Regions from separate parts of the Agromyces sp. NPDC058136 genome, predicted to be linked through region 2. Evidence: riboswitches for the same ligand, from Rfam matches in the RefSeq annotation. Region 2 holds a riboswitch; the other holds the start of a gene.

Region 1 (15,066 bases), 1.1 Mb from region 2:
AGCACCCGACCGTCGACCTCGGTGATGACGTCGGCGGGCAGCCCCGCACGCATCGCCGCGGAGAGGATCGCCTCGGCCGATTCCGCCTCGTACACGCAGTAGCTCTTGCGGCGATCGATCGAGAGGAAGGAGTAGAGCCAGCGGACCTCCTCCTCATCGTTGATGAGGTTGAGTTCGTCGAAGACCCCCTCGCCGAAGACGGCGCGCTCGGCGTAATTGCGTTCGATGATGAAGTAGGGCATCGCACCCCCTGCTGAACTCGTGTGGTGACGAGGGTACTCCTCCGATCGTCGGGCCGCACCGCCCGGCGCGGCGGCCGTAGACTCGCCCGGGTGAGCACCCGTCACGAGCGCAAGAAGAAGCTGCGACCGCGGTATCGCCGCGAGAGCACGCATCCCGTCGTGGTCATCCTGTGCACGCTCATCATGCTCGTCTGCCTCGCGACCGCGGTCGGCTGCGCCTGGATGCTGACCTCGTCGGTCGTCGAGCAGATCGGCCCCTTCGAGACCGTGGGTCGCGCCCGGCCGATGCCCGCCTGGCTTGCGTGGATCGGACTCGCGCTCGGAGCCGCGGTCGCCGGGCAGATCGCCTTCGAGAACGCGGCATACCTCGTGCGGGTCATCCGCAAGAAGCCGAAGCGCATGCTGGTGCCGCGCGACTGGTAGCGCTGCAGCGACGCGAGCGGGTCTCGATACGCTCCTTCGTCGCGACTCGACCGGCCGAACCCGGCCGGCGCCACGGCCCGCGCAAGTTCCCCCTGTGCGCGGGCCGCAGCCCCGAGGCATCCCTCAGACGCCCTTGACGTTCACGATCTGCCGCAGCGTGTGCCGCACCTTCACGAGCGGGGCCGCGTCGGCGATCACCCGGTCGATCGGCTTGTACGCCTGCGGGATCTCGTCGATGAACGCGTCGGTGTCGCGGAACTCGATGCCGACCATCGCCTCACGCAGCTGCTCGTGCGTGAAGGTCTTCCGGGCCTTCGACCGTGAGTACTCCCGGCCGGCGCCGTGCGGCGACGAGTTCAGCGACATCGCGTCGCCGAGCCCCTCGACCACGTACGACGCGGTGCCCATCGAACCCGGGATCAGCCCGAGCCGACCGACGTCGGCCTGGATCGCGCCCTTCCGCGACACCCACACCCGCTTGCCGAAGTGCTCCTCGCTCTCGGTGAAGTTGTGGTGGCAGTTGATGCGCTGCCGCTCCTCCACCGGTGTGCCCACCCACTCGGAGACCTGCCGGATGACCCGATCCATCATCTCCTCGCGGTTGAGCAGTGCGAAGTGCTGCGCCCACCTGAGCTCGGCGATGTACCGCGTGAACTCGGGCGAGCCCTCGACGAGGTAGGCCAGGTCGGGGTTCGGCAGCTCGATCCACCACTGCTTCGCGAGCCGCTGGGCGACCTTGATGTGATGCTGCGCGATCTTGTTGCCCACGCCCCGGCTGCCCGAGTGAAGGAACAGCCACACCCGGTCGGCCTCGTCGAGCGACACCTCGATGAAGTGGTTGCCGCTGCCGAGCGTGCCGAGCTGCTCGCGCCAGTTGCCCGCGTACCGTGCCGGGTCGAAGCCCTTCGCCTCGGCGAGGGCCTCGAGCTCGGCGACGCGCGGCACGGCGGTGGCGACGATCTTGCGGTTGTACTTGCCCGCCGAGAGCGGGATGGCGCGCTCGATCTGCTCCCTGACCGCCCGCCGGTCGGCGGGCAGCTCGGATGCCTCGAACTGCGTCTGCACCGCGATCATGCCGCAGCCGATGTCGACGCCGACGGCCGCCGGGATGATCGCGCCGAGCGTCGGGATGACCGAGCCCACCGTGGCCCCGAGGCCGAGGTGCGCGTCGGGCATGAGCGCGAGGTGCGGGTAGATGAACGGCATCGTCGATGAGACGCGGGCCTGCTCGATCGTCTGCTCGTCGAGCAGGCTCGCCCACGAGACGAGCCGAGTGGAGATCTTCTCCATGATCCTTTCCTGTCTGGTTGCTGTTGCGGAGTTCCTCGGGCCCGAGGGTCTCGTCGCGCGCAGACAGAGAAACACCCCGGGCCTCGAGCGGCACGGGGTGACGGATTCGCGAGTGGTCGCGGGCGTCAGGGTGCCTGATCGAGAAGCTGGTCGAGTTCACGATTGAACCCGCGCTGATCGCGCAGGTTCATGGGCTCGACGAAGGTCGGCTTGTTCGTGCGCTGCAGATGCACGTTCACGGCCGCCTCCATTCCAGATTCCGGGGATGCTGCGCGGTCGGCGCAGCCTTCGAACACTAGCGGCGTTTCGGGGCGGGGGTCAAGAGTGATGTCGGCGGCGTGGTCTCGATACGGCGCTTCGCGCCTACTCGACCGACGAGAGCCCCGAAGGTCACAACTGGGTCACTTGTCCCACTCTCCTCTTGACGTGCCCGTACCCAGTACGGATGCTTGGCTGACCCGACCCCCGAAGTCACGATGGAGTGCAATGCGCCAGGTTCGCCGTCCGATCGTCGCCGTCTCAGCGACCGCCGCCCTCCTGCTGATCCAGTCGGTGATCGACCCGACCGGCCTGCTCGCCCTCGTCGGCTGGCCCGGCGGCACGCCGCGGTTCGACCTGTGGTGGCCCGTCGCGCGCTACGTCGTGTTCGTGCCGGTGATGCTCGCCGTCGTGTGGTGGGCCGCGGTGCGCGCGGGCGAACGATACTGGACGCTGACCGCCGGAGTCGTGCTCGCCGCCCTGCTCGCACAGTTCGCGGCCTGCCTCGCGATGACCGGGGATGTCCCGCTGTCGGCGTGGGCCGCCGGGTACATCGCGGCGAAGGCGGTGCCGTCGGCGCTGATCGTGGCGGGGGTCGTTCGGGTGGTCGAGCGGGTCGTGGCGCGACGCGCGGCGCGCGCGGGTCTCGATACGGCGCTGCGCGCCTACTCGACCGACGGAACCTGGGCGGGGGCGGTCGCGTTCGGCGCGGCGGCGCCGCTGCTCGCAGGTTCGTGGTGGACGGGCGCCACCTACGCCCCCGGCATCCCGACCCCGCGGCCCGGGAGCGACGTGCTCGGCTTCGTCGGCATGCTCGTCGCGATCGCGTTGCTCATCGGCGCCGGCTGGCTCGGCATCCGGTGGATGCGCCGGCGCGTGACCGGGTTCCTCGGCACCTGGCTCGGCGCACTCGTCGCGGGCGGCCTCTTCGGCCTCGCGCAGGGCGTCATCGGCCTCATCGTCGACGACGGGTTCCGCGGCGACCTCTGGCCGCTCATGGCCACCTACGTCCACGTCGCCGACGGCCTGGCCTTCGGCGCCTGCACGGGCTGGATCGCAGCCGTCGTCGTGCTCGTCGCCGACCGCGTGGTCGCGCGGCGGGCGGCGGGCAAGGGTTTCGAGACGCGTCCTCCTGCGTCGGGCGCTCTTCAACCGACGGAGGGTTCACGCGTCGCGGCGGGCATCGGCGTCGGCGTGGCCGTCGTCGCGGTGACCGCGATCGCCGCCTCGCTCATCGCACCGGCGGCACGCGCGGTCGCGACCGACCGGAACGAGGCATCCGTGCCCGCGGGCTTCCTGCGGGTCGAAGACGGACGGTTCGCCGACGGCGAGGGCCACCAGGTGCTCCTGCGCGGTGTCAACGTGAACCAGCTCGTCGACTTCTACCAGGCGACCCCCGACCTGCCGGTGACCCGCGAGCTCACCGAGCAGGACTTCGCCGACATGGCCACGTACGGCTTCAACGTCGTGCGGCTCGGCATGTCGTGGTCGGCGCTCGAGCCGACGCAGGGCGAGCTCGACCCCGAGTACCTCGCGCAGGTGAAGCAGGCCGTCGCGTGGGGCGAGGAGCACGGCATCCGCACCGTGCTCGACATGCACCAGGACGGCTGGTCGAACCTGCCGACCGCCGAGGGCACCGCCTGCCGGCCCGGCACCGACCCGATGTGGGGCTACGACGGCGCCCCCGAGTGGGCGACGCACTGGGACGGCGCCCCGCGCTGCTCGTTCACGGGCCGCGACATCTCGCCCGCCGGAGACCGCGCGTTCGAGCACTTCTGGTTCGACACCGACGGAATCCAGACCGCGCTCGCCCGGACCTGGGGCGAACTGGCCGGCGAGTTCGCCGACGAGAAGGCGGTCGCGGGCTTCGACCTGCTCAACGAGCCCGGCTTCGGCGAGACCGCCCCGCTCACGACCTCGAAGAAGAACGGCGAGTTCTCGGCGAAGGCGATCGCCGCGATCCGCGAGGCCGGCGCTCCGCAGATCGTGTTCGTCGAGCCGAGCATCCTCTGGTCGGGCCTCGGCTTCGACAGCGGCCCGTCGATCGGCTTCACCGACGACCTCAACGTCGCGTTCTCCCCGCACCTCTACGCCGAGTCGATCACGATGGATGCCTCGCTGGGACTTCCGACGATCGTCAGCACCGAGCGTCAGTTCGAACTCGGTCAGCGGGTCGCCGACGAGCTCGGCATGCCGATGTGGTCGGGCGAGTACGGGTACTGGGGCGACGAGGCGTCGACCGCGGCGCACCTCTCCCGGTACGCCACGGAGGAGGATGCACGCATCCTGGGCAGCGCCTACTGGGTGTGGAAGCAGGCGTGCGGCGACCCGCAGAACGGCATCCAGGAGCTCGGCAACGCGCTCCTCTCCGAGGACTGCGCGACCGGTGACGACGCGCCGCGCAAGGAGCACCTGCTGAGCATCCTGTCGCGGGCGTACCCGCAGGAGGCGCCGGGCGTGATCACGAGCCTGAAGGCCGGGGTCGCGGGCGACGACGGCGCCGAGCTCGCCCTCACGGGCGTCGTCGGCGAACCGCTCTGCGGGCTCCAGGTGTGGATCCCCGGTGAGGCGGAGCCGCAGTTCTTGGAGGAGCGCGGTCTGAGCAAGCTCGAACTCGAGCAGGTCGACGGAGGATGGATCGTCACCGCCTGCGCCGACGGCGAGTACGCGCTCTCGACCAAGTAGTGAATGGGATGCCCCCGCGCCGGGCGGCGCGAATAGGGTTGGGCGGGTGCCCCTGATCACCCGACTCGACCCTGCCGACCCGGCCGCGGTGGCGATCCTCCGTCGCTACCTCGACGACATCATCACCCGCTACTACGGGCGGGCCGCCGCCGACGCCGAGATCGACGAGGAGCTCGCGCAGGGCGGCGACGATGGGCTGCGCGGCGATCGGGGCGACTTCTTCGTCGCATCCGAGGCCGGTGTGGCGGTCGGGTGCGCCGGCGCCCGATACCTCGATGACGATGCGGCAGAGCTCACCCGGGTGTTCGTCGCACCCGAGGCCCGCGGTCAGGGCCTGGGCGCCTCGCTCGTCGGAGCGGTCGAGGATGCGGTGAGGGGCAGCGGACGCACGACTCTCCGCCTCGACACCCGCAACGACCTGGTGGAGGCCCGCGCGCTCTACGCGAAGCTCGGCTACGCCGAGGTCGCGCCGTTCAATGACAGTCCGTACGCCGAGCACTGGTTCGCCAAGGACCTGACGACGCGCTGACCGCCGGGGGCGATCGCGCGGGGAGTGCAGGGCCGAGGGCGCCCGGTCCGTTCGGAGAGTGTTCCCCTCACCCGAAGGCGGTACTTCGGTACTTCGGTACTTCGGTACCGTCACAGCGGGAGCAGCCCTCGCCGCGCAGCAATAGGGCCTCCGCGGCGGGCGGTGCGCTCTCCGGCAGAAGGTGCGCCGGGCCGACTACCCGAGCGCCTCGCGGGCGTTGCGGTACTTCGCCGCGAGACGCTGCTGGGCGTCGTAGTCGAGCTTGCGCACGCGCCACGCCGCGGAGTTGTCGGCGACGTCGGCGAGCTTCACGCGACGCGCGAGCGGGCTGCGGCGGATACGCGCGAAGTACTCGTCGTCGCTCATCTCGGGCGTGCGGGTGAGCAGCACCACGACCTCGACGATGTCGGGGCGCACGCCCGCTTCGAAGAGATCCTGCTCGGTGACCGCGCTGCGCTCGATCACGTCGTGCAGCCACGCCGCCGCCGTCGCGACCGGCTCGGTCGCCGCGTCGAAGTGCTCGGCCACACGGCCCGGGTGATCGATGTAGTCGGCGCCGACCTGGTCGACCTGGCCGCGGTGCGCCACGAAGGCGATGCCCTTCGCGAGCGCGACCTGCGCGGCCGCGTCGGCATCGACGGCGGGCGCGGTCTGCGGGGCCGAGTGCAGGCCAGCAGGGGCCGCGATGGGGGTCACGGATGCCGCGGGCGCCAGTGCGCCCGTCGGGTTGGTCATCATCGCCACAGGGTTCGTCTCCTTGTTCGAGTCGGGGTCGAGGGTCGGCGTCGCGTGCGCGACCGGCGCGACCTCGGGGAGGTCGGTCGCGACCGGCACGGGCGCCGGCGCGATGGCAGAGGGTTCGGGGGTCACCGGAGGCACGAGCGACAGTCGCGGGGTCGGTTCGGGCACGAGCGTCAGCTTCGGCGGAGTGAGCGGCGCCACCGACGGCTCGGGCTCGGGCTCGGGCTCGGGCTCGGGCTCGGGCTCGGGCTCGGGCTCGGGCTCACGGTCGATCGTCTCGGCCCATTGCATGAGCACGGGCTCCGACATGAGCGTCTCGGGGTGCGCCGCGGCATGATCGGTCGCCGGCGCGGGCTCGGGGGCCACGAGCGGGTCGACGTCGGAGGTCACACGGTCCTCGTCGAAGAGCTCGACGGGCTGCACGGGCTGCACGGGCTCGGCCGCGGTCGCAGGCTCGTCGAGGCTCAGTTCGGGTGCCTCGAACCCGGCGCGCCGCAGGAGGTCGGCCCACGCTTCGGCGTCGGTCTCGGGGGACTCGATCTCGGCGGCCTCCGCGACCGGCTCGGGCTGGGGCTCTTCGACCGCAACGGGCTCGGCCGTCACCTCGAGCGGCATCGTGTCCCCGGCATCCGTCGGCGGAACCCACGCGGGAACCGACGCCTCGGCCGCGAGCTCGGCGAGCGGATCGCGGCCGCGCAGCGGGCGCACGAAGTTCAGCTCGGCCTCGAGCTCGGCCATCTCGCGGGCGTCGAGCTCGAGCATCGAGCGGGCGTCGCCGAGGCTGCGGCGCACGAAGTAGTACTCGTCGACCTCGGCGAGGCGGTCGCCGTCGCTCGTCGTGAAGTAGCGGCGGCGCGAACCGTCGGTGACCGCGAGGATGACCTCGACGAAGTCGCCGCTCGGCACCTCGCAGCAGAGGTAGTAGCGCTCGATCTCGCCCGACGTCGGCTGCGCGGCGGAGGCCGTCGGCACCGGCGACGACGGCCCGGAATCACCGCCGACCTCGGGCGCGGGCGGCGCCCACACGCTCGCACGCTCGGGCATGCGGCGGGGACGCAAGGTGCCGCCGGCTTCGGCGCTGCGACGCGCTGCACGCGACTCGGGCTCGGCCGCCGGCGCAGGGAACCCGGGCGTGGACTGATCGTCTGCGGGGATCATCGGGTCAGGCTCCTGGGGGTGAGCGCCGGGGCGGGCGGGCAATCAGCGCACGCCGGGGGTGCGCACGCCTCTCCGATGCTAAGCGCTCCACCCGTCGGATTCGAGGAAGAAGTCGAGGGATCTGCGAATCGGGCGTGCGCCGCTCACTCGTCGCCCGGCTCCTGGAACACCGTCAGCTGCAACCCGGCGGGCCCAGCGAGCCTCGAGTTGATCGAGCGCCACGGCGTCTCGCGCGGGGTCGCGAGCAGCTCGGCACCCGCCTCGACGAGCTCGTCGGTCACGGCCGGCGTGTCGTCGACCTCGAACGCGACCCGCAGGTGCGGGCTCCGCACCCCGTCGGTCTCGACGCGATCGATCAGCCGCACCTGCGCGGGGTTCGACAGCTCGAGCGTCGCCCTGCCCGCATCGAGGATCATCACGCGGGCATCGTCCTCGCCCTCGTACGACTCCTCCTCCACGAGGCCGAGCACGTCGCGGTAGAACGCGACCGCCGCCTCCCAGTCCTCGGCCTCCACGACGAGACGAAGCTGGCGGACTCGGCGCGGGGCGCCACCCGGTGCACTGCTCATGACCGCACCCTACGCCGCCCCGGTCGGCTTGGCGGCGTTCGACAACGCATTCGCGCGTGGCATCCTGATTCGCACAGAATCGGGGCATGCGCATCACCCCTCGACGACTCGCCATCGGCATGAGCCTGTGGGCTCCGAACCTGTGGAGCGGCATCCGCGTGCGGCGCTTCGCCGACGACTGGACGAGCGCCACCGTCGAACTGCACGTGAACGTGATCACGCGCAACTACGTGAAGACCGCGTTCGGCGGCTCGCTCTCGGCGATGACCGACCCCTACTACTTCATGCTGATCATGCACCAGCTCGGGCGCGACTACGTCGTCTGGGACACCCGCGGCGAGATCGAGCTGCTGAAGCCCGGTCGCGGCGTGCTCACCGCCCATTTCGAGGTGCCGAAGCTCCAGGCGGACGAGCTCCGCGAGCGCGCCCGCGGCGGCGCAAAGGTGCTCGAGTGGTTCGAGACCGAGATCACCGATCGCGACGGCGACGTCGTCGCCCGCGTTCGCCGCGAGGTCTACGTGCGCGAGAAGCGGCGGGTCACCGAGTCGACGCCCACCTGATTAGATGGGTGGCACGTGCCCTTCGATGAAGATGAGGTCTATGGATGTCGGTGATGCCACGGTGTCTCGGAGCCGGAACGCTGCTCGTGCTCGCACTCGGACTGACCGCCTGCACAGGCACCCCCGACTCCCCCGAGCCCACGAGCCCCGTCGTGCAGCTCGGCGCCCCCGGTGAACCGAACCGCACCCTCTCCCCCGACGAGGCCGACGCGATCGAGGCGCCCGGGCACACCGAACTCGACGTCGCGTTCATGCGCGACATGATCCACCACCACGACCAGGCGATCGAGATGACCGCCCTCGTCGAGGAGCGCACCGACAGCCGTGACATCCGGCTGCTCGCCGAGCGCATGTCGGTGAGCCAGCAGGACGAGCGCGTCCAGATGGTCACCTGGATGCAAGACCGTGGCGTGCCCGTGAACGATGCCGGCCACGACGGGCACCGCACCGACGGCTCCGCCATGCCGGGCATGCTGAGCGACGAGCAGATGGCCGAGCTCGAGGCCGCGACGGGCGCCGACTTCGACCGGCTCTTCCTCGTGAGCATGATCCAGCACCACGAGGGCGCGAAACAGATGGTCGAAGAGCTCTACGCCGCAGGCGGCGGGCAGGAGTCGGCGACCGACACCTTCGCACGGCACGTCGAATCCGACCAGGGCGTCGAGATCGCCCGCATGCAGCAGATGCTCGCCGAACGGGGCTGAGCGCGGCTTCGCCGAATCCAGAGACGACCGAGGGCCCGGCGGTCGAACCGCCGGGCCCTCGGTGTCGGTGGGGAGGCCGAGGCCTCCCCACCGGTGGATCAACCGAACGTCGCAGAGAGGGCCGTGAGCCCCTGCACGACGTTCGAGTCGACGGCCGCCCCCGACTTGCGGACGGCGTTGTCGAGCTGGGCGACGACCGCACGGCCCGCGGCCGCACCATCTGCCAGCTGCTCGGCCTTGTCGACGTGCTTGCGCACCTCGGTGAGCGCCTTGCCGCTCAGGCTGCCGTCGCGCTCGGCCTGGTCGATGTACGACCTGGCCACCGCGAAGCTCGGCTCGTGCACGATGGCCGTCTGCATCTGCGCGTTGAACTGGCCGAGCTGCACCTCACCGGCCGCCTCGATCTCGTTCGCCGACATCTGCTCGCTCACGGCGAGACCCATCGTGTCGAATCCGCGCGCGATCTCGTTGCCGACCACGCTCCCGTTGTACCAGTAGGTCGACCAGTAGCCGCCGAGCGACAGCGACGCAGCGCTGATCGGGCCGCGGTCGAGATAGGCGATCTCGGTCGGGTTTGCGGTGTCGGTGAAGTCGATGATCGACACACCGCCCTGGTACCAGGCCTGCACCATGATGTCGCGGCCAGGAACCGGCACGATCGAGCCGTTGTGCGCCACGCAGTTCTCCTGGACGGTCTGCGGCACCGGCAGCTTGTAGTAGCTGGCGAACTGCAGCTTGCCGTCGACGATGTCGAACAACGCGTTCGCACCCCACTCGGGCGCGTCGGTCGAGCGGCAGCGCGGCGAGGACCCGCCGCCCCACTCGTCGGTGAAGATGACCTTCGTGCCGTCGTTGTTGAACGTCGCCGAGTGCCAGTACGAGAAGTTCGGGTCGGCGACCGCGTCGACGCGCACCGGGTTGACCGGGTCGCTGATGTCGAGCAGGATGCCGTTGCCCTGGCACGCGCCCGCCGCGAGCCCGATCTCGGGGTACGCGGTGATGTCGTGGCACGTGTTCGTGTTCGGCGTCGGGCTGTAGACCGTGCCGCTCGGGTGGATCTGCCCGCCCAAGGTGTTCTGCAGACCGTTGTACGCGCCCGTGTCGGGGTTGGTGAAGATCCTCGGCTGGCTGACGACCGCGGCCGTCTCGGGGGCGTCGAGCGGCACCTTGATGACGTCGATGCGCCACTGCGTCGGGTCACCCGTGGTCACCGGCGCGGTGGTCAGTGCGGCGTTCTGGCAGCCCGGGAGCTCCAACGGCGAGCGGACGCTCGACGTGCCCGAGTTGTAGATGTACACGTTCTCGGTGTCATCGGGATCGGTGACGAGCGTGTGCGTGTGCGAACCGCGACAGGTCTGCACGCCGGGCAGCTGCACCGGGTTGGCGATGTCGCTGATGTCGAAGATGCGCACCCCGCGGAACCGCTCGGGGTTCACCGAGCCTGAAGCGCCCTGCGTGCCGCAGTCGATGCGGCCGCTGGTCTGCTCCACCGACATGAACAGGAGGTCGCCGTACACCGAGACGTCGCCCTGCCCGCCCGGGCAGACGAACGACTTCGCGAGCACGGGGGCCACCGGATCGGAGACGTCGAACACCTGGAACCCCTGGTAGCTGCCGGCGATCGCGTAGTCGCCGGTGAAGGCCAGGTCGGAGTTGATGGATCCTGCGGCGAACACCCCGGTGCCGGGCGAGCTCGACAGCAGGTCGATGCCGCTCGCCGCCATTCCGGCGTCGAAGAGACCTGCGGGCAGGTCGACGCGGGGGTCGTCGTCGGCGACGGCCGCGGTGGCCGTCATCAGGGAGGCGCCGAGCAGCAGCGCTCCGGCGGCGGCGAGTGCGCGTCTGCGCCCTCGCGGGGGTCGGTGGTCGAGTCTCATCGGCGTGGCCCTCATCTCTCGTTGCGACAGCACTGTCTCGTTGCGATGAACGATCGAGCCCTCCGATGGACGAGCGCCCACGCCCCCGTGCGCGCCCGCGGCCCCGGAAGGCCGACCAATTCCTCCAACGTATCGAGAAGGGGCGGTCGGCGCACCAGAAATCTCGAGAAGCGACGGGGTGGTGGTCTCGATACGCTCGCTTCGCTCGCTACTCGACCGACCGAGGGCTCAGCGGACCACGTCGTAGACGGCCTTCACGATGCCGTTCGAGTAGGCCTCGTGCTCGACGAGGTCGAGCTTCGTCGTGGGGCCGGGGTCGCCCGGGCCGTCGCCGAAGAGCCGCTTGCCCGCGCCGAGCAGCACGGGGAACACGAGCAGGTGGTACCGGTCGACGAGCCCCGCCGCGGCGAGCCCCCGCGCGAGGGTCGCGCTGCCGTGCACGATGATCGGCCCGCCCTCGCCCTCCTTGAGTGCCGCCACCTCGTCGAGGCCGCCGAGCACGTGGCAGTTCTCCCACTCGGGCAGGAGCGCCTCGTCGGTGAGCGTCGTCGAGACGACGTACTTCGGCATCGCGTTGTACTCGGCGAAGTCGTCGACCATGCTCGGCCAGACGGGCGCGAACTCGTCGTAGCTGACACGCCCGAGCAGCATCGCCGTGGCCTCGAGCTGCTCGGAGCCCTTGATCGCGTAGGCCTCCTCGACGAACGGGACCTCCTTGAAGGTCCAGCCGGCGCGGGGGTGCGAGCCGCCCCCGGGCGAGTCGACGACGCCGTCGAGGCTGATGAATTCGCTGACGATGAGGGTGCGCATGACGTGTCCTTTCGTGGCGACCGGAGATCGGTCTCATTCTGACGTCGAACGGGCGGGCGCGCGATCGACATCGCAGGCGGAATCGCGTGACATCGCGAGCAACCTCCGCCACGTGGCATCCGGACTCTGCACTAGGCTCGCTCGCAGTGACACGGGGTGCCGCACTCGCGCGGCTGAGATCACACCCGTCGAACCTGATCTAGTTCGGACTAGCGAAGGGATGTCGCCATGAGCGCGCGCCTGCACGACCCTGCCCACACTGCCCGTTCGAGCACCGCCCGCACGAGCGCGCTGCTGCTCGACCGCCTGCGCGAACGCCCGCCGCTCGTGCAGTGCATCACCAACACGGTGGTGACGAACTTCACCGCGAACGCGCTCCTCGCCACAGGCGCGGCGCCCGCGATGGTCGACATCGTCGGCGAGGCGGGCGCGTTCGCGCGCGTCGCGAACGCCCTGCTCGTGAATCTCGGCACCCCGAACCCCGAGCAGCGGGATGCCACCCGCGAAGCGGTCTCCGCCGCACGCGACGCGGGCACGCCGTGGGTGCTCGACCCGGTGGCGATCGGCGCCCTGCCGCTGCGCACCGCCCTCGCGCACGAGCTCGTCGCGTTCGGGCCCGCGGTGATCCGCGGCAACGCGAGCGAGATCATGGCGCTCGCGGGCGTGGGTGCGGGCGGGCGCGGCGTCGACGCGGCCGACGGGGTGGAGGCCGCCGCGGGCGCCGCAGCCCTCCTCGCCGAACGGTTCGGTTCGGTCGTCGCGGTCTCGGGGCCGGTCGACCTCGTCACCGACGGGGTCCGCACGGCGCGCCTCGCGAACGGCGACGCCCTGCTCACCCGCGTGACCGGCGGCGGTTGCGCGCTCGGCGCGGTGATCGCGGCGTTCGTCGCCGCCGGCGACGACGTGTTCGACTCGACCGTCGCGGCGAACCTCGTGTACACGGTCGCGGCCGAGCTCGCCGCAGAGGACGCGAGCGGGCCGGGAAGCTTCGCACCTCGGTTCCTCGACGCGCTCGCCGCGGTCGACGCGGTCGCGCTCGTCGAACGGGCCCGCGTCACCGGTTCGGTCGACGACCTCGTGGATGCCACGGCCGGAGCCCGCGCATGAGCGCCCGCGCCGCCCTCGACCTCTCCGTCTACCTCGTCACCGACCCGGCACTCTGCGGTGCGCGCGGGGTGGTCGACGTCGTCGCCCGCGCCGTCGACGGCGGCGTGCGGGTCGTGCAGCTGCGCGACAAGCACGCCGAGGCATCCGCCCTGCTCGACCAGCTCGACGCCGTCGCCCGCGTCATCGACGGGCGCGCGACCCTGCTCGTGAACGACCGGCTCGACGTCGCCCTCGCGGCGCGCGCGGAGGGGCTTCGGGTCGACGGGGTGCACCTCGGGCAGGGCGACGCCGCGGTCGTGGTCGCCCGCGACCGGCTCGGCGCCGACGCCGTCGTCGGACTCACCGCGAACAGCGAGGCCCACCTCGCGACCGTCGCGCGGATGCCGCGCGGCACCGTCGACTACCTCGGGGTGGGGGTGATCCGGCCGACGGCGACGAAACCCGACCATCCGCCGGCCCTCGGCGTCGACGGCTTCGCCCGTTTCGCCGCGCAGGCTGAGCTCCCGTGCGTCGCGATCGGCGGCATCGGGCTCGCCGACCTCGCTCCGCTCCGCGAGGCGGGCGCGGCGGGCGTCGCCGTGGTCTCGGCGATCTGCGCCGCCGACGACCCGCGGGAAGCGGCCGAGACGTTCGCCGTCGAATGGGCGGCCCGCGAGACGGAGGCCGCCCGATGACCGCGCGCGTCCTCAGCATCGCCGGCAGCGACCCCTCGGGCGGCGCCGGGATCCAGGCCGACCTCAAGTCGATCGCCGCGGTCGGCGGCTACGGCATGGCCGCGATCACCGCCCTCACCGCGCAGAACACGCGCGGGGTGCGGTCGGTGCACGTGCCGCCCGCATCGTTCCTCGCGTCGCAGCTGGGGGCGATCTCCGACGACATCGCGGTCGACGCCGTGAAGCTCGGCATGCTCGCGAACGCCGAGGTGATCGGCGTCGTCGCCGAGTGGCTCGGCCGGGTGCGCCCGCCCGTCGTCGTGCTCGACCCCGTCATGGTCGCGACGAGCGGCGACCGGCTGCTCGACGCCTCCGCCGAACAGGCGATCCGCGCACTGCTCCCCCTCGCCGACCTCGTCACCCCGAACCTCGCCGAACTCGCCGTGCTCGCGCGCGCCGAGGTCGCGACGAGCTGGGCCGAGGCGATCGCGCAGGCCGAGACCGTCTCGGCCGAGTACGGCGTGCGGGTGCTCGCGAAGGGCGGGCACCTCGCCGGCTCCACCGCGCCGGACGCCCTCGTCGACGCGGCGAGCGCGAGCGTCGTCGAGTTCGCCGGTGACCGCATCGAGACCACGGCGACGCACGGCACCGGATGCTCGCTGTCGTCCGCGATCGCGACGCTCGCGGCGAGCGCGGGCCCGGGCGCCGACGCCGGTTCCGGTTCCGGTTCCGGTTCCGATTCCATCGACGGCGCCGACCCCTGGCCCGCCGCCGTCGCCGAGGCGCGACGCTGGCTGCGCGAGTCGCTGCGGCACGGCGAAGCCCTCGAGGTCGGCTCGGGCCACGGCCCGATCAGCCACTTCGCCGGGCTCTGGTCGCGCGGCGGCACCCGCACCGCGCCGACCCCGGCCGAGGTGGAGTCCGAATGGTGGGCGTCGATCCGCGGCATCCGCGACGACATCGACGCGCTGCCCTTCATCCGAGGTCTCGCCGACGGATCGCTCGCCCGCGAACCGTTCCTCGGGTACCTCACCCAGGACGCCCACTACCTGCGCGACTACGCTCGCGTGCTCGCCGAGGCGTCACGTCTCGCACCGGATGCCGCGGGGCAGGCCTTCTGGGCGAACTCCGCCCACGGCTCGATCATGGGCGAGCTCGAACTGCACACGGGCTGGCTCGGCCGCGAGGCCGGCACCGAGGCATCCGCACCGCCGGATGCGACGACGACCGCCTACCTCGACCACCTGCTCGCGACAGCGCAACGCGGCGACCACGCCGTGCTCATCGCGGCGCTGCTGCCGTGCTTCTGGATCTACACCGACCTCGGCGAACGCCTCGCAGCGGGTTCCTTCGGGCCGGAGGCGCTCGACCCGGCGCACCCGTACGCCTCGTGGCTCGCGACGTACGGCGACCCCGGCTTCGCGGTCGCGACGCGCGAGGCGATCGGGTTCGTGACCCGG
Region 2 (15,066 bases):
ATGGGCGGGTTCGCGCCCGAGATGCTGCCGGTGCTCTCGACGCTCGCCCGCGAGTTCGCGGTGTTCGACCACTGGCACTGCGCGGTGCCGTCGCAGACGTTCTGCAACCGCTCGTTCTTCCACGCGTCGACCTCGCACGGCTTCGTCACGAACACCGAGAGCGGCGGCGCGGGCAAATGGCTCGACGCCCCGGCCGCGCCGACCATCTTCAACCGGCTCGACGACGCCGGCCTCAGCTGGCGCGTGTACTTCGACGAACAGCAGCTCGTCTCGTTCACGGGGTTCATCCACGCCCCGGCGCTCGAGCAGTACTGGCGCACCGAGCACTTCGCGACGATGGCCGACTTCGAACGCGACGCCGCCGACGGCACCCTCCCCGTGTACGCGTTCATCGAGCCGCGCATGGTCTACGACCACAACGACTTCCACCCGCCCGTCGGGCGGTTGCGCGAGGGGGAGGTCGACGGCGAACTCGTCGTCGACAGCGCGGTCTCCGACGTGCGTGCGGGCGACGCGCTCGTGCACCGCGTCTACGAGGCGCTGCGGGGCGCCGACTCCGAGACGGGGTCGAACGCGCTCAACACCCTGCTGCTCATCACCTTCGACGAGCACGGCGGCACCTACGACCACGTCGCGCCTCCCGCGGCGACGCCGCCCGGCGCGAAGGGCGACGAGGCGGGCGACGCCGAGATGGGGTTCGGGTTCGACCGTCTCGGCGTGCGCGTGCCCGCGATCGCCGTCTCCGCGTACACGCGCGCGGGCACGGTCGTGAACGACGAGTACCACCACGGCTCGCTCATCGCGACGCTGACCCACGCGCACGGCCTGCACCACCTCACCGACCGCGACCGCAGGGCGCCACGACTCGACGCCGTGCTGAACCTCGACGCCCCGAGGCATCCCTCGACCTGGCCGTCGCCGACGCCGCAGTTCGTCCCGCCGAATCCCGAGACGGAGGGGCACCCCGCGGCGAAGCATCCCGACCGGCCGCTGAGCCCGCCCGCACGGGGGCTCCTCGCCCTCCTGCTCGCGAAGTACGCCCCCGGCGAGGCGCTCCCCGAGACGTACGCCGACGCCCTCGACGCGCTCGAACGGCACGGCAAGGGTCTCTTCGGCGCACCCCGATAGAATCGTTGGATTCCCACCACGAGACGACGGAGCAGCATGTCCGAAATCAGTGCGGAGCAGGTCGCCCACCTCGCGAACCTGGCACGCATCGCGCTCACCGACGAAGAGATCGGGCACTTGACGACCGAACTCTCCCAGATCATGCAGGCGGTCGAGAAGGTGAGCGAGGTGGCCACGCCCGACGTGCCGCCGACGAGCCACCCGATCCCGATGCAGAACGTGTACCGCGACGACGTCGTCGGCAACACGCTGACCGTCGAGGAGGCGCTCTCGGGCGCCCCCGAGTCCGACGGTTCGCGTTTCGTGGTCACCGCGATCCTGGGAGAAGAGCAGTGAGCGACGAACTGATCCGCCTGTCCGCCGCCGAGCTCGGCGAGAAGCTCGCCGCGGGCGAGGTCTCCTCCGTCGAGGCGACGCGCGCGCACCTCGACCGCATCCGCGCGGTCGACGGCGCCGTGCACGCGTTCCTCCACGTCGAGGGCGAGCGCGCGGTCGAGACGGCCGCCGACATCGACCGTCGTCGCGCAGCGGGCGAGGCCCTCGGCCCGCTCGCGGGCGTGCCGATCGCCATCAAGGACGTCCTGGTCACCAAGGGCATGCCGTCGACCTCGGGTTCCCGCATCCTCGAGGGGTGGATCCCGCCCTACGACGCGACGCCCGTCACGAAGGTCCGCGAGGCGGGGCTCATCCCGCTCGGCAAGACCAACATGGACGAGTTCGCCATGGGCTCCTCGACCGAGCACTCGGCGTACGGCCCGACCCACAACCCGTGGGACCTGGACCGCATCCCCGGCGGCTCGGGCGGCGGTTCGGCCGCCGCGGTCGCCGCGTTCGAGGCGCCCCTCGCCCTCGGCAGCGACACGGGCGGCTCGATCCGCCAGCCCGCGCACGTCACCGGCACCGTCGGCGTGAAGCCGACGTACGGCGCCGTCAGCCGCTACGGTTCGATCGCGCTCGCCTCGAGCCTCGACCAGATCGGCCCGGTCACCCGCACGGTGCTCGACTCGGCGCTGCTGCACGACGTCATCGCCGGCCACGATCCGCTCGACTCCACCTCGCTGCCCGAGGCCTGGCCCTCGATGGCCGAGGCCGTCAGGCGGGCGGATGTCTCGGGCCTCCGCATCGGCGTCATCAAGGAGCTCGACGGCGAGGGCTTCCAGCCCGGTGTGCGCCAGCGCTTCCACGAGGCGCTGTCGCTCCTCGAGCGCAACGGCGCCGAGATCGTCGAGGTCAGCGCCCCGCACTTCGAGTACTCGATCGCGGCGTACTACCTGATCCTCCCGGCCGAGGCCTCGTCGAACCTCGCGAAGTTCGACTCGGTGCGCTTCGGCCTGCGGGTCACGCCCGACGGCGCAGGCACGGTCGAGCAGGTCATGGCCGCGACCCGCGAGGCGGGCTTCGGGCCCGAGGTGAAGCGACGCATCATCCTCGGCACCTACGCCCTCTCGGCGGGCTACTACGACGCGTACTACGGCAGCGCGCAGAAGGTGCGCACACTCGTGCAGCGCGACTTCGACGCCGCCTTCGAGAAGGTCGACGTGCTCGCCTCCCCGACGGCGCCGACCACGGCGTTCAAGTTCGGTGAGAAGCTCGCCGACCCGGTGTCGATGTACCTCAACGACATCGCGACGATCCCGGCGAACCTCGCGGGTGTGCCCGGCATCTCGCTCCCGACGGGCCTCGCACCCGAGGACGGCCTGCCGGTCGGCATCCAGTTCCTCGCGCCGGCGCGCGAGGACGCCCGCCTGTACAACGTGGGCGGCGCGCTCGAGCAGCTGCTCGTCGCCGAGTGGGGCGGCCCGCTGCTCGCCAAGGCCCCCGATCTGACCGCACACGAGCTCTTCGCGACCGAGGAAGGCGCACTCTGATGGCCCGCGCTGAACTGATGGACTTCGACAAGGCCCTCGAGCTCTTCGAGCCGGTGATCGGCCTCGAGGTGCACGTCGAGCTGAACACGACGACGAAGATGTTCTCGTCGGCGCCGAACCCCGCCAACGCGGCGTTCCACGGCGCCGAGCCGAACACGCTCGTCTCGCCCGTGTGCCTCGGCCTGCCGGGCTCGCTGCCGGTCGTGAACGGCGACGCCGTGCGCAAGTCGATCTCGCTGGGTCTCGCGCTCGGCTGCTCGATCGCGCCGTCGAGCCGATTCGCGCGGAAGAACTACTTCTACCCCGACCTCGCGAAGAACTACCAGATCTCGCAGTACGACGAGCCGATCGCCTTCGACGGCGAGCTCGAGGTCGAGATCGAGGGCGGCAAGACGTTCACGATCCCGATCGAGCGCGCCCACATGGAGGAGGACGCCGGCAAGCTGACGCACGTCGGCGGGGCGACGGGCCGCATCCAGGGCGCCGAGTACTCGCTCGTCGACTACAACCGTGCGGGCGTGCCGCTCGTCGAGATCGTGACGCGACCGATCTTCGGTGCCGAGGCGGACGCCCCGGCGCTCGCGAAGGCGTACGTCGCGACGATCCGCGACATCGCGCTCGCGCTCGGCATCTCGGAGGCGCGCATGGAGCGCGGCAACCTCCGCTGCGACGCGAACGTGTCGCTGCGTCCGCGCGGCGCCGAGAAGCTCGGCACCCGCACGGAGACGAAGAACGTGAACTCGTTCCGCTCGATCGAGCGCGCGGTGCGCTACGAGATCCAGCGTCAGGCCGCGATCCTCGCGAAGGGCGGCTCGATCACCCAGGAGACGCGCCACTGGCACGAGGACACGGGTACGACGAGCCCGGGTCGTCCGAAGTCCGACGCCGACGACTACCGCTACTTCCCCGAGCCCGACCTGGTGCCCGTCGCACCGTCGACCGAACTCATCGAGGAGCTCCGCGCGGCGCTCCCCGAGCCGCCCGCGGCGCGTCGTCGTCGTCTGAAGGCCGAGTGGGGCTTCACCGACCTCGAGTTCCAGGACGTCGCGAACAGCGGCCTGCTCAACGAGGTCGCCGAGACGGTCGCCGCAGGTGCCTCGCCCGCCTCGGCCCGCAAGTGGTGGACGGGTGAGCTCACCCGTCTCGCGAACGCCTCCGAGCGTGACGTCGTCGAGCTCGCGACCCCGGTGCAGGTCGCCGAGCTCGCGGCGCTCGTCGAAGCAGGCACGCTCACCGACCGGCTCGCGCGTCAGGTGCTCGAGGGCGTCGTCGCGGGCGAGGGTTCGCCGCAGGAGATCGTCGACGCCCGCGGACTCGCGGTCGTCTCCGACGACGGGGCGCTCATCGCGGCGATCGACCAGGCGCTCGCCTCGCAGCCCGACGTCCTCGCGAAGATCCGCGACGGCAAGGTGCAGGCGGCCGGTGCCGTCATCGGCGCCGTCATGAAGGCGATGCAGGGCAAGGCCGACGCCGCGCGCGTGCGCGAGCTCGTGCTCGAGCGGGCAGCCGCGGCCGAGTAGCGGTCGCTCGAGGCTGAGAGCCGGGCAGGGTGCGTGCGCACTCCGCCCGGCTCTCAGCCGTTTCCGGGCGAGGCCCGCGAGAATCGAACTCCCCTACAGATCAGCGAGGACACCATGGGATTCTTCGATCGACTCTTCGGCACCCCCGAGCAGCCCCAGTCGCGGCCGGCACCGCCTCCCGCCGCGCCTCGACGGCTTGACGACGACGAGCTCGCGCTCGAGCGCTACCGCTACCTGCTGCGCACCGCGCCTCCCGAGTCGATCGAGCAGGTCCACGCGGAGGCCTTCGCCAAGCTGACCCCCGAGCAGCGGGCGGCGGTGTACCGTTCGCTCGCCGAGGAGGCGCCCGCGGGCGAGCGGCTCGTCTCCGACGAGCCCTCGGCGCTCGCGCGGGCGGCGACGCGCGCCGAGCTGCGATCGCCCGGCACCATGGAGCGCGCGTTCGCGGGGGCGGATGCCTCTGGCGCACGCCCGGGCCAGGCCGGCCCGTCGGTGGGGCAGATGTTCGGCAGCTCGCTGCTCGGCACCATCGCGGGCGTCGTCATCGGTTCTGCGATCGCGCAGGCGCTCCTGCCGGATCCCTCGGCATTCGAGGCAGGGGCCGCCGATGGCGGGTCGGATGCCTCGGCCGACGCCGGCGCGAGCGACGCCTCCGCCGATGCGGGCGGGGACGCCGGGGGAGACTTCGGCGGGTTCGGCGACTTCGGCGGCGGGGACTTCGGTGGCGGGGACTTCGGCGGCGACTTCGGGTTCTGAGCGTCTCGGGGTCGACGTCGGCGCGGGTGTCGGCGGCATCGCCTAGGGTCGGAGCATGAGCAAGCAGGACGGCTCGTCGCGCCAGGTGACGACGGGCCCGGTCGACGATTCGGCGACCCCGATCCTGCACGTCGACATGGACGCCTTCTTCGTCTCCGTCGAACTGCTGAAGCGGCCCGAGCTCCGCGGCAAGCCGGTGCTCGTCGGCGGCACCGCCGGTCGCGGCGTCGTCTCGGCGGCGAGCTACGAGGCGCGCCGGTACGGCGTGAACTCCGCGATGCCGATGTCGATCGCGCTGCAGCGTTGCCCGAACGCGATCGTGCTGCGCGGCGACTACGCCAGCTACTCGCGGTACTCGAAGCAGGTCATGGGCATCTTCGAGTCGTTGACGCCGCTCGTCGAGCCGTTGTCGATCGACGAGGCGTTCCTCGACGTGTCGGGTGCCCGCAGGCTGCACGGCAGTCCGGCCGAGATCGCGTGGACGATCCGGGACCGCGTGCAGCGCGAGACGGGTCTCACCTGCTCGGTCGGGGTGGCGGCGTCGAAGTACGTCGCGAAGGTCGCCTCGGGTCGGGCGAAGCCCGACGGCATGCTCGTAGTGCCCGCGGCCGACACCCTGGCGTTCCTGCATCCGCTGCCGGTCTCGGCGCTCTGGGGCGTGGGTCGGGTGACCGAGGAGTCGCTGCTCCGGCTCGGGCTCCGGACCGTCGGCGACGTCGCCGCGATGCCGGCCGACGCGCTCGAGCGGGCCGTGGGCCCATCGCTCGCGGCGCGACTGACCCGACTCGCGAACGGCGTCGATCCCCGCGACGTCGAGACCACCCGCACCGAGAAGAGCATCGGGCACGAGGTCACCTTCGGGCACGACCTCACCGATCCCGAGCAGATCCGCCGCGAGCTGCTCCGCCTCTCCGACGACGTCGCCGTGCGACTGCGGCGAGCGGGGCTCGTCGGTCGTACGGTCGTGCTGAAGCTGCGGTACGGCGACTTCCGCACCGTCACCCGCTCGCGCACACTCGGCGAACCGACCGACGTCGCCCGTCGCATCTACGACGAAGCGCAGGCGGCGCTGGCCGAGCTCCTCGGCGACGGTGCGCGCATCCGCCTCATCGGGGTGCGCGCCGAGCACCTTCGGCCCTCGGGCGGCGGCGCGATGCTGTGGGACCCCGACGAGGAGTGGCGCGAGGCCGAGCGTGCGGTCGACGAGGTCACGGCGCGGTTCGGGCGCGGTGCGGTCCGTCCGGCCGCCCTCGTCCGCGCGGGCGAGGCCGCGGCGCGGGTCGAGTCGATGCGGCGCAAGCCGGCCGATCCCGAGGCCCGTGCGCGGCTCGCCGCCGAGCAGGCCGAAGCGGCCGAAGGGCGCGCGGGGGTGGAGAGAACCCAGTTCGGCGGGTAGCGTGGCGGCATGGCTGATCTCGTTCTCGAACTGGCGGAGACCGTCGCCGGCGTCGGTGTGAAGACCTCGTACGGCGAACCCATCGATCTCGACGGCACCAAGGTCGTGCCCGTTGCGCTCGGCTACTACGGCTTCGGCGCGGGCAGCGGCAGCGACGACAGCGGCGACCAGGCCGGTGGCGGCGGCGGTGGCGGGTTGTCCATTCCGCTCGGCGCATACGTGGGCCGTTCGGGCGGCGAGGTGCGGTTCGAGCCGAACCTCATCGGGCTGATCCTCGTCGCGACGCCGCTCGTCTGGGTCACCGGCAAGGCCCTGCGCTGGGTCATCCGGGCCCTCAAGCACTGAGCGACGTCGCGGGTCGTCACGTCGGGCACGCGAGCGCGCGTCCGGCGTATACTCGTCTGCGAACACGGGAGTCCGGTGAGCCGGGCTGAGAGGAAGGTTCTCAACCTTCGACCGTCGAACCTGATCTGGGTCATGCCAGCGCAGGGAGGGCAGATCATCTCAATATCCCGTGCCTCTTTCCACGAATCGAAAGGGCACGACAGTGCACACCACCGCACCCACCACTCCGTCCGCACGTGAGGCAGCGCCGAAGCGCAACTTCCGCTGGCGCGTCGTCGACATCGTCGTCGCCTCGGTCATCGCCGTCGCGACGGGCCTCCTGTTCCTGTTCTGGAACAACGTCGGCTACGCCTGGTTCGTCGCCGCCGACGCCGTGACCCCCGGGCTCGGGGGCGTCGCCGTCGGCATCTGGCTCATCGGCGGTGTGCTCGGCGGGCTCATCATCCGCAAGCCCGGCGCGGCGCTCTACGTCGAGCTCGTCGCCGCCATGGTCTCGGCGCTCATCGGCAACCAGTGGGGCATCGAGACGATCTACTCGGGTCTCGCGCAGGGCCTCGGCGCCGAGCTCGTCTTCGCGCTGTTCCTCTACCGCCGCTTCGGGCTCCTCCAAGCCGTGCTCGCCGGCGCCGCCGCCGGCGCCGCGGCCTGGACCCTCGAACTCTTCGTCTCGGGCAACCTGCAGAAGTCGACCGAGTTCCTCGCGGTGTACCTCGGCACCGTCGTCGTCTCCGGTGCGATCCTCGCGGGCGTCGTCGGCTGGCTGATCGTGCGCGCGCTCGCGGCGACGGGGGCGCTCAGCCGCTTCGCCGCCGGTCAGGACGTCACGCAGCGGGTGTGACCGTGGACCGATCGCACTACGCCGCTCCGGCCGCCGTCGAGGCGCGCGGCTGGGGCTGGCGGCACGCCTCCCGGCTTCGGCCGGCGATCGAGCACCTCGACCTGCGGGTGAGCCCGGGGGAGCGGGTGCTCGTGCTCGGCCCGTCGGGCGCCGGCAAGTCCACGCTGCTGCATGCCCTCGCGGGGGTCCACGGCGGTGACGACGAAGGCGAGCAGTACGGCGAGCTCACCGTCGACGGGCGACCGCCCGCGGCGGCGCGCGGCCGGGCCGGGCTCGTGCTGCAGGACCCCGACTCGCAGGTGATCCTCGCCCGTGTGGGTGACGACGTCGCGTTCGGCTGCGAGAACCTCGGGGTGCCGCGCGACGAGATCTGGTCGCGCGTGCGCGACGCCCTCGTCGACGTCGGCCTCGAGCTGCCGCTCGACCACCCGAGTTCGGCGTTGTCGGGCGGGCAGAAGCAGCGGCTCGCCCTCGCGGGCGCGATCGCGATGCGGCCGGGGCTGCTGCTCCTCGACGAGCCGACGGCGAACCTCGACCCCGACGGGGTTCGCGAGGTGCGCGACGCCGTGGTTCGGGTGCTCGACCGCACGCGCGCGACCCTCGTGGTCGTCGAGCACCGGGTCGACGTCTGGCTCGACGTCGTCGACCGCGTCGTCGTGCTCGGACGCGACGGGCGTCTGGTCGCCGACGGCGCACCCGAGCGGGTGCTGCGCGAGCAGCGCGCCGAACTGCTCGGCGCGGGCGTCTGGGTTCCGGGCGAGCCGCTGCCGGGGTCACGAGGTACCGCCGGCACGGGCTTCCGTGATCGCATTCCCTCCGGTCGCGCCGCAGCCCTCTCGACGCACGCGCTCGCGATCGGCCGACGCGCCGACGCCGTCGTGCAGCGGGGGCTCGATCTCTCGGTCGCCGCCGGTGCGAGCACCGTCGTCACGGGGCAGAACGGGGTCGGCAAGTCGACGCTCGCGCTCACGCTCGGCGGGCTCCTGCGTCCGCTCGCGGGTCGGGTCGAGGCATCCGAGCCGCTCGCGGCGGGGCTGCGTCGAGAACCGATCTCGTGGCGATCGCGCGAACTGCTCACCCGCATCGGCACGGTCTTCCAGGAGCCCGAACACCAGTTCGTCACCGCGACCGTCCGGGCCGAACTCGCCGTGGGCCTGCGGGCGCTCCGGCTCGACGAGCACGCGATCACCGAACGCGTCGACGAACTCCTCGCGCGGCTGCGCCTCGACCACCTCGCGCAGGCGAACCCGTTCACCCTGTCGGGCGGCGAGAAGCGGCGGCTGTCGGTCGCCGCGGTGCTCGCCGCACTGCCCTCGCTGCTCATCCTCGACGAGCCCACCTTCGGGCAGGACCGCCTCACCTGGATCGAACTGACCGCGCTCCTCCGCGAACTCGTCGACGACGGGCTCGCACTCGTCTCGGTCACGCACGATGCGGCGTTCATCGCCGCGCTCGGCGACCAGCGCATCGCGCTCGCGCCCGTCTCGATGGAGCGGGCGGCATGAGCGCCGGGACGCTGCCGGTCGCGCAGCAGACGCAGCAGGATGCCCCGCGCCTCCGCTTCATCGACAGCGTGAACCCGGTGAGCCGGCTCGCCGCGGCGATGCTGCTGACCACACCGCTGCTCGTGACCGTCGACTGGGTGAGTGCGGCGACCGCCCTCGGCATCCAGCTCGCGCTCTTCGCCATCGCCGGCGTCACGCCGCGCACGCTGGCACGCCGAGCCTGGCCGATCCTCATCGCCGCACCGGTCGCCGGGCTCAGCATGCTGCTCTACGGCCAGCCGTCGGGCGAGGAGTACTGGAGCTTCTGGCTGGCACGCATCACGGACGGTTCGATCGAGCTCGCGATCGCGGTGACCGTGCGGGTGCTCGCCATCGGCCTGCCCGCGGTGCTGCTGTTCATGCACGTCGACCCGACCGAGCTCGCCGACGGCCTCGCGCAGATCTGGCGGCTGCCGAGCCGCTTCGTGCTCGGCGCGCTCGCGGGCGCCCGCCTCGTCGGCCTCTTCATCGAGGACTGGCAGGCGATGTCGCTCAGCCGCCGCGCCCGAGGCATCGGCGACCACGGGGCGCTCCGGCGCTTCGCGACGATGGCGTTCGCACTGCTCGTGCTCGCCATCCGTCGCGGCTCGAAACTCGCGACCGCGATGGAGGCGCGCGGCTTCGGCAGTGACGTTCCGCGCACCTGGGCGCGCGAGTCGAAGGTCGGCTGGCGCGACCTCGTGATCGTCCTCGTCGCCGTCGCGATCGCCGCAGTCTCGATCGCCGCGGCGATCTGGGCCGGAACCTTCCACGCGGTGTGGTCGTGAGCGGAGCCGCGCTGCGCGAAGCGTCGACCCGTCGCACCGCCGCGCTGCACCTCGTGCGCGCGGCGGTGCGACGACGGCTCGCGGTACCAGCGGCGTCCGGGGCGCCTGCGGGCCGCACCGGGCGCGTGGTCGTCGCGATCGACGGGCCGAGCGGTTCGGGCAAGAGCACCTTCGCCGACGCCGTCACGACCGGCTGGCCCGGCGGTGCCGCCCGGCTCGTGCGCCTCGACGAGGTCTACCCGGGGTGGCACGGGCTCGCCGCAGCGGCAGGGTCGCTCGATCGGACCCTGTTCGCGCGGCACGCGCGAGCGGCGCCGGGCGGTTGGCGCGGCTGGGACTGGGCGGCGAACCGCCCCGGCGAGCCGGTCGTGCTCCCGCCGGTCGCGCCGCTCGTCGTCGAGGGCTGCGGCGCCTTCGAAACGGTCGAGGGCCGCACCGGGGTCGTTCGCGTCTGGCTGCGCGCCGCCGACGACACGCGGCGAGAGCGCGCGCTCGCCCGCGACGAGGGTCGATTCGACCCGTACTGGGAGCTGTGGGAGACCGAATGGCGGCGCTACGTGCGCCGCGTCGACCCGCTCAGCACGGCCGATCTCGTGCTGACCCTCCCCGCGACGGGCTGAATCGATTCGGGGCTCGCTTCGGGTGCAGAACGCCCGCTGAGGGCTACGGTGGTGTCATGGCAGCAGATTCGGTCGGCGCCCAGTACGTCGCAGAGTTCATCGACGGACCGCTCGAGGGCGAGTTCGACCACCGCGCCCTGGTGGGCGGCGCGACCGAGAAGCGCATCGGCATGGTCGCCGCGGTCGAAGGCCTCGAGTCGTTGTTCTGGTACGACGCCGTCGACGAGCGCGAGGTGGGTGGCGAGAAGCGGGTCAGGTTCCGTTTCGACGCCGCCGACTCCGACCCGGTCGAAGCCGACGACGAGAACGACTGATCGGCGCTGCGGCGCGTCTCGGCGCCGCGTCGCGTCTCGGCTCTGCCGAGCGTCTCAGCTCTGCTGCGAGGCGAAGAACGCGTCGATGAGCGCGGCCGGGTTGGCGAGGCGCCACAACGGCCCCGGATCGCCGATGTCGGCCGAGAGCTCGAGTTCGCTGCTGATGTCGCCGTTGGCGGTCGGCACGGTGACCGTGCCCATGACGCGCCCCGCCGACGCGGTCGTGAACGGCTCGACGACGACGGATGCCTCGCCGGGATCACTGCCCCACGCGGCATCCGTTCGCCCGGTGCGCGCGATGAGCGACGCCGAATCGCCCCACGCGGTCTCGACGGTGCCGTACTCGCCGCCCTCGACGATGACGGTCACCGGCTGCGACACCGCGTTCACCGAGGTGATCGCCGCGGCGACCGCGGGGTCGAGCGTGTCGTAGTCGGGCATCATCGACATCGCCCCGATGACACGCGTCGGGGTGCCGCCGTCGGCCGCAGGCACCATCGTGCTGAAGATGAAGCAGACTCCGGCCTGGTCGGTGTAGCTGCGCGACAGCGCCCGGGCGCCCGCCTCGCGGAGATGGTCGATGCTGTCGGGCACGTCGTGCCGGCTCGAGGCAGATGCCTCGGGGGCGGTCACGATCTGCGTCAGCGCGGGGTCGGCGTAGACGAGCGCGCCGAGGCGAGCGAGTTCTTCGGCCGTGCCGACGTTGTCGCCCGAGAGGCCGGTCGCATCGGCGACCCGGGTCGCTTCGAACCCGTTCTGCTCGAGCCACTTGTTCGCCTCGTCGACGTACGCCTCGGTGCTGCCGAACGCCCACCGCACGAGCGTGTCGGCGTGGTTGTTGCTCGACGCGAGGAGCGTCGCGCGCACGACCTCTCGTTCCGACCAGGTGTCGCCGGGAGAGACCTGCAGGGTGCGGTTGCCCTCGTTCACGTGGTCGAGGTAGTTCATGTAGTCGGCGGGACCGATGGTGATCGAGGGGCCGTCGCTGCCGGCCGAGAGCGGCAGCGAGTCGAGGGTCGCGAGCACCGCGACGAGCTTGGCCGCGCCGCCGATCGGCACGATCTCGGTCGATCCGCCGACGGCGAGCGTCTCGGTCTTGCCGTCGTCGGAGGCGATGACGAGGGCGCTCGCCCCATCGGCGGGGAGCGTGATCGCGGGGGCGGGTTCGCCGGACTCCGACGCCGCGGATGCGGCATGCACGGTCGCTTCGGGGAGCGGCCCGAGGAGCATCGCCGGGCCGTACACCCCGACCACGAGGATCGCGACGGCTCCGACGGCGATGCCGACGATGCGGCCGGGGGAGAGACTCATGCAGATCAGCGTAACGGTGCCGGAATCAAGCCCAGCCCAGCTCGTGCAGCCGGTCGTCGTCGATGCCGTAGAAGTGGGCGATCTCGTGCACGAGGGTCACGTGGATCTCCTCGCGCAGTTCGTCTTCGTCCTCGCAGATCGCGAGGAGCGGCTCGCGGTAGAGGATGATGCGGTCGGGCATCTCGCCGAAGCCGTAGCGGTCGCGTTCGGTGAGGGCGAAGCCGTCGTACAGGCCGAGCAGGTCGAGCGAGCCGTCCTCGGGGCGGTCCTCCACGACGAACACCACGTTCTCGAGCCCGTCGACCATGTCGTCGGGCAGCTGGTCGAGCTCGTCGACCACGAGCGCTTCGAAGGCTTCGGCGTCGAGTTCCACGAGATGCCCCCTCGGATGATTCGTACTGAGCCGGCGATGCAGACCGGCGACCGCCGGCGGATGCACGAAACGCGGGCCATTTCTGGACCCGCGCTTCGGACTTGGGGTGAGTAACGGGGCTTGAACCCGCGACCTCCTGGACCACAACCAGGCGCTCTACCAACTGAGCTATACCCACCATGTCTCTGACCGCCGTGGCGATCAGGCAACTTGAAGATCGTACTACACGATCTGCTTCTGCTCGAATTCGGCGGTCACTTCGGCGGCGAGAGCCTGGAGTTCGTGGCTCGCAGGACCCGGGTCGGCGACGAACACGGCACGACGGTAGTAGTGCAGTTCGCGGATCGACTCGAGGATGTCGGCGAGGGCGCGGTGGCCGCCATTCTTCGCGGGAGCGTTGAAGTACGCACGCGGGAACCAGCGCTTGGCCAGCTCTTTGATCGACGAGACGTCGACGTTGCGGTAGTGCAGGTGCGCGTCGAGGCGCGGCATGAACTTCGACAGGAACGCCCGGTCGGTGCCGATCGAGTTGCCCGCGAGCGGCGCCTTCTGCTCGTCGGGGACGTGCTGCAGCACGTACTCGAGCACCTGATACTCGGCGTCGGCGAGGCTCACCCCGTTGGGGATCTCTTCGATGAGGCCGGACTCGGTGTGCATGCGGCGCACGAACTCGCCCATCTGCTCGAGCGCGCTCGCGTCGGGCTTGATGACGATGCTGAGCCCGGCATCGACGGGGTTGAGATCGTAGTCGGTGATGACGACCGCGATCTCGACGAGCTCATCGACCTCGAGGTCGAGCCCGGTCATCTCGCAGTCGATCCAGACCAGTCGGTCGCTCGAAGAAGCCATGCGCCGAGTCTACCGGGGCGCGCCGACACGGCCGTCGAGCCGGGCAGGCCGGCGCGTACGTGGTGCCCCCGGCAGGAATTGAACCTGCGACCAAGAGATTAGAAGGCTCCTGCTCTATCCGCTGAGCTACGGGGGCGGTCGTGGCAAGCATACCGGGCGCGCTCACCCCTCGACGGGCACGCTCACATCGTCGCTGCGAGTGCGCCGGCCCTTCGCGCCGCGACCGCGAATGGCGAGCGCGATGAGGGGGAACAGCAGCACCGAGATCATGCCCGCGCCGACGAGGGCCGCGGCGGTACCGCTCTCGAGATCTCCGGCGTCCACGCCGATCGCGGTGACGGCGACGATGATGGGAAGCCCGGTCGCGCCGAACAGCCCGGTCGCGACGAGGTCGCGAACGCTCGCCCCCGAGGGCGCGACGAGCAGCGAGGGCAGTCCGCGCACGACGAGCAGCAGCACGACGAAGAACGGCAGCAGCGCCAGGGTGCGGACGTCGGCGACGAGCGCCTCGAGGTCGAAGGTGATGCCCGTGTTGATGAAGAAGATCGGCACGAGGAACCCGTACCCGATGCCTTCGAGCTTCGATTCGATGGCCTCGGCGTCGTGTTTCGGCGCGCCCGTGATGAGGGTGCGGTAGAGCACACCGGCGGCGAATGCGCCGAGGAGCATATCGAGGTCGAGCACGATGCTGAGCGCGACGAGGGCGAGCAGCACGAACATGACGAGGCGCACCGCGAACTGCCCGCTGGTGTGCAGGGTCGCCGTGATCACCTTGTGCAGGCGCTTGCCGGCGCCCTTCGCCGCGAGCCAGATCGCGAGCCCGGTGATCACCGCGAACACGAGCAGCACGACCGCGGCGACGACCGGCGAGCGGCCGCTGAGGAACAGCGAGATCGCGAGCAGCGGCCCGAACTCCCCGACCGCGCCGAGCGCGAGGACCGAGATGCCGAACGGGGTCGTGAGGTCGCCGGAGTCGCGGAGGATCGGCAACAGCGTGCCGAGCGCCGTCGAGGTGAGGGCGATGCCGATGAACGCCGCGGCGGGCAGGTCGGCGGCGAAGAGCGCGGCGATGCCGATGCCGGCGGCGAGCGAGATGATCCAGCCGATCGCGGCGCGGCTGAGCGGCCGCCCGCGGATGGCGCGGAAGTCGATCTCGTTGCCCGCGAGGAAGAAGAGCATCGCGAGGCCGAAGTCGGCGAGGAGGGTCATGAACTCGTCGGGCTCGACCCAGCCGAGCATCGCGGGGCCGAGGAGGAGCCCGAGGACGATCTCGAAGACGACGAGCGGGATCGCGACCCAGCGCCCGAATCCGCGCACGAGCAACGGGGCGACGACCGCGATCGCCGGCACGAGCACCATGGTGCCGATCGAGACTTCCACGTGACCTCCTGAGTGGGCGGATCCCAGCCCGATGCTAGTGCGCCCGCGTCGCGTTTC

The links. A riboswitch is a leader RNA that binds a small molecule or an ion and turns the genes downstream of it on or off. The one in region 2 is predicted to bind thiamine pyrophosphate.
Region 1: another riboswitch for thiamine pyrophosphate. It lies ahead of thiM (hydroxyethylthiazole kinase); the one in region 2 lies ahead of ACFVTX_RS00845 (ECF transporter S component).

Annotation. Positions count from the first base shown of each region.
Region 1 is NZ_JBHVUA010000001.1:1,220,973-1,236,038, forward strand. Features, by position in the region: gene ACFVTX_RS05760 (DUF4242 domain-containing protein) at 1-242, opposite strand, end outside; gene ACFVTX_RS05765 (hypothetical protein) at 333-665, shown strand; gene ACFVTX_RS05770 (RtcB family protein) at 789-1,955, opposite strand; gene ACFVTX_RS05775 (glycoside hydrolase family 5 protein) at 2,442-4,898, shown strand; gene ACFVTX_RS05780 (GNAT family N-acetyltransferase) at 4,945-5,427, shown strand; gene ACFVTX_RS05785 (hypothetical protein) at 5,623-7,326, opposite strand; gene ACFVTX_RS05790 (VOC family protein) at 7,470-7,895, opposite strand; gene ACFVTX_RS05795 (DUF4442 domain-containing protein) at 7,982-8,455, shown strand; gene ACFVTX_RS05800 (DUF305 domain-containing protein) at 8,509-9,159, shown strand; gene ACFVTX_RS05805 (LVIVD repeat-containing protein) at 9,258-10,955, opposite strand; gene ACFVTX_RS05810 (dihydrofolate reductase family protein) at 11,265-11,846, opposite strand; TPP riboswitch at 11,989-12,084, shown strand; gene thiM (hydroxyethylthiazole kinase) at 12,075-12,953, shown strand; gene thiE (thiamine phosphate synthase) at 12,950-13,627, shown strand; gene ACFVTX_RS05825 (bifunctional hydroxymethylpyrimidine kinase/phosphomethylpyrimidine kinase) at 13,624-15,066, shown strand, end outside.
Region 2 is NZ_JBHVUA010000001.1:168,017-183,082, reverse strand. Features, by position in the region: gene ACFVTX_RS00880 (alkaline phosphatase family protein) at 1-1,128, shown strand, start outside; gene gatC (Asp-tRNA(Asn)/Glu-tRNA(Gln) amidotransferase subunit GatC) at 1,165-1,464, shown strand; gene gatA (Asp-tRNA(Asn)/Glu-tRNA(Gln) amidotransferase subunit GatA) at 1,461-2,996, shown strand; gene gatB (Asp-tRNA(Asn)/Glu-tRNA(Gln) amidotransferase subunit GatB) at 2,996-4,516, shown strand; gene ACFVTX_RS00860 (hypothetical protein) at 4,631-5,272, shown strand; gene ACFVTX_RS00855 (DNA polymerase IV) at 5,328-6,668, shown strand; gene ACFVTX_RS00850 (hypothetical protein) at 6,678-7,013, shown strand; TPP riboswitch at 7,068-7,177, shown strand; gene ACFVTX_RS00845 (ECF transporter S component) at 7,216-7,851, shown strand; gene ACFVTX_RS00840 (ABC transporter ATP-binding protein) at 7,848-9,356, shown strand; gene ACFVTX_RS00835 (energy-coupling factor transporter transmembrane component T family protein) at 9,353-10,162, shown strand; gene ACFVTX_RS00830 (ATP-binding protein) at 10,159-10,782, shown strand; gene ACFVTX_RS00825 (hypothetical protein) at 10,839-11,096, shown strand; gene ACFVTX_RS00820 (hypothetical protein) at 11,151-12,407, opposite strand; gene ACFVTX_RS00815 (metallopeptidase family protein) at 12,433-12,780, opposite strand; tRNA gene ACFVTX_RS00810 (tRNA-His) at 12,883-12,958, opposite strand; gene orn (oligoribonuclease) at 13,003-13,629, opposite strand; tRNA gene ACFVTX_RS00800 (tRNA-Arg) at 13,690-13,765, opposite strand; gene ACFVTX_RS00795 (cation:proton antiporter) at 13,792-15,009, opposite strand.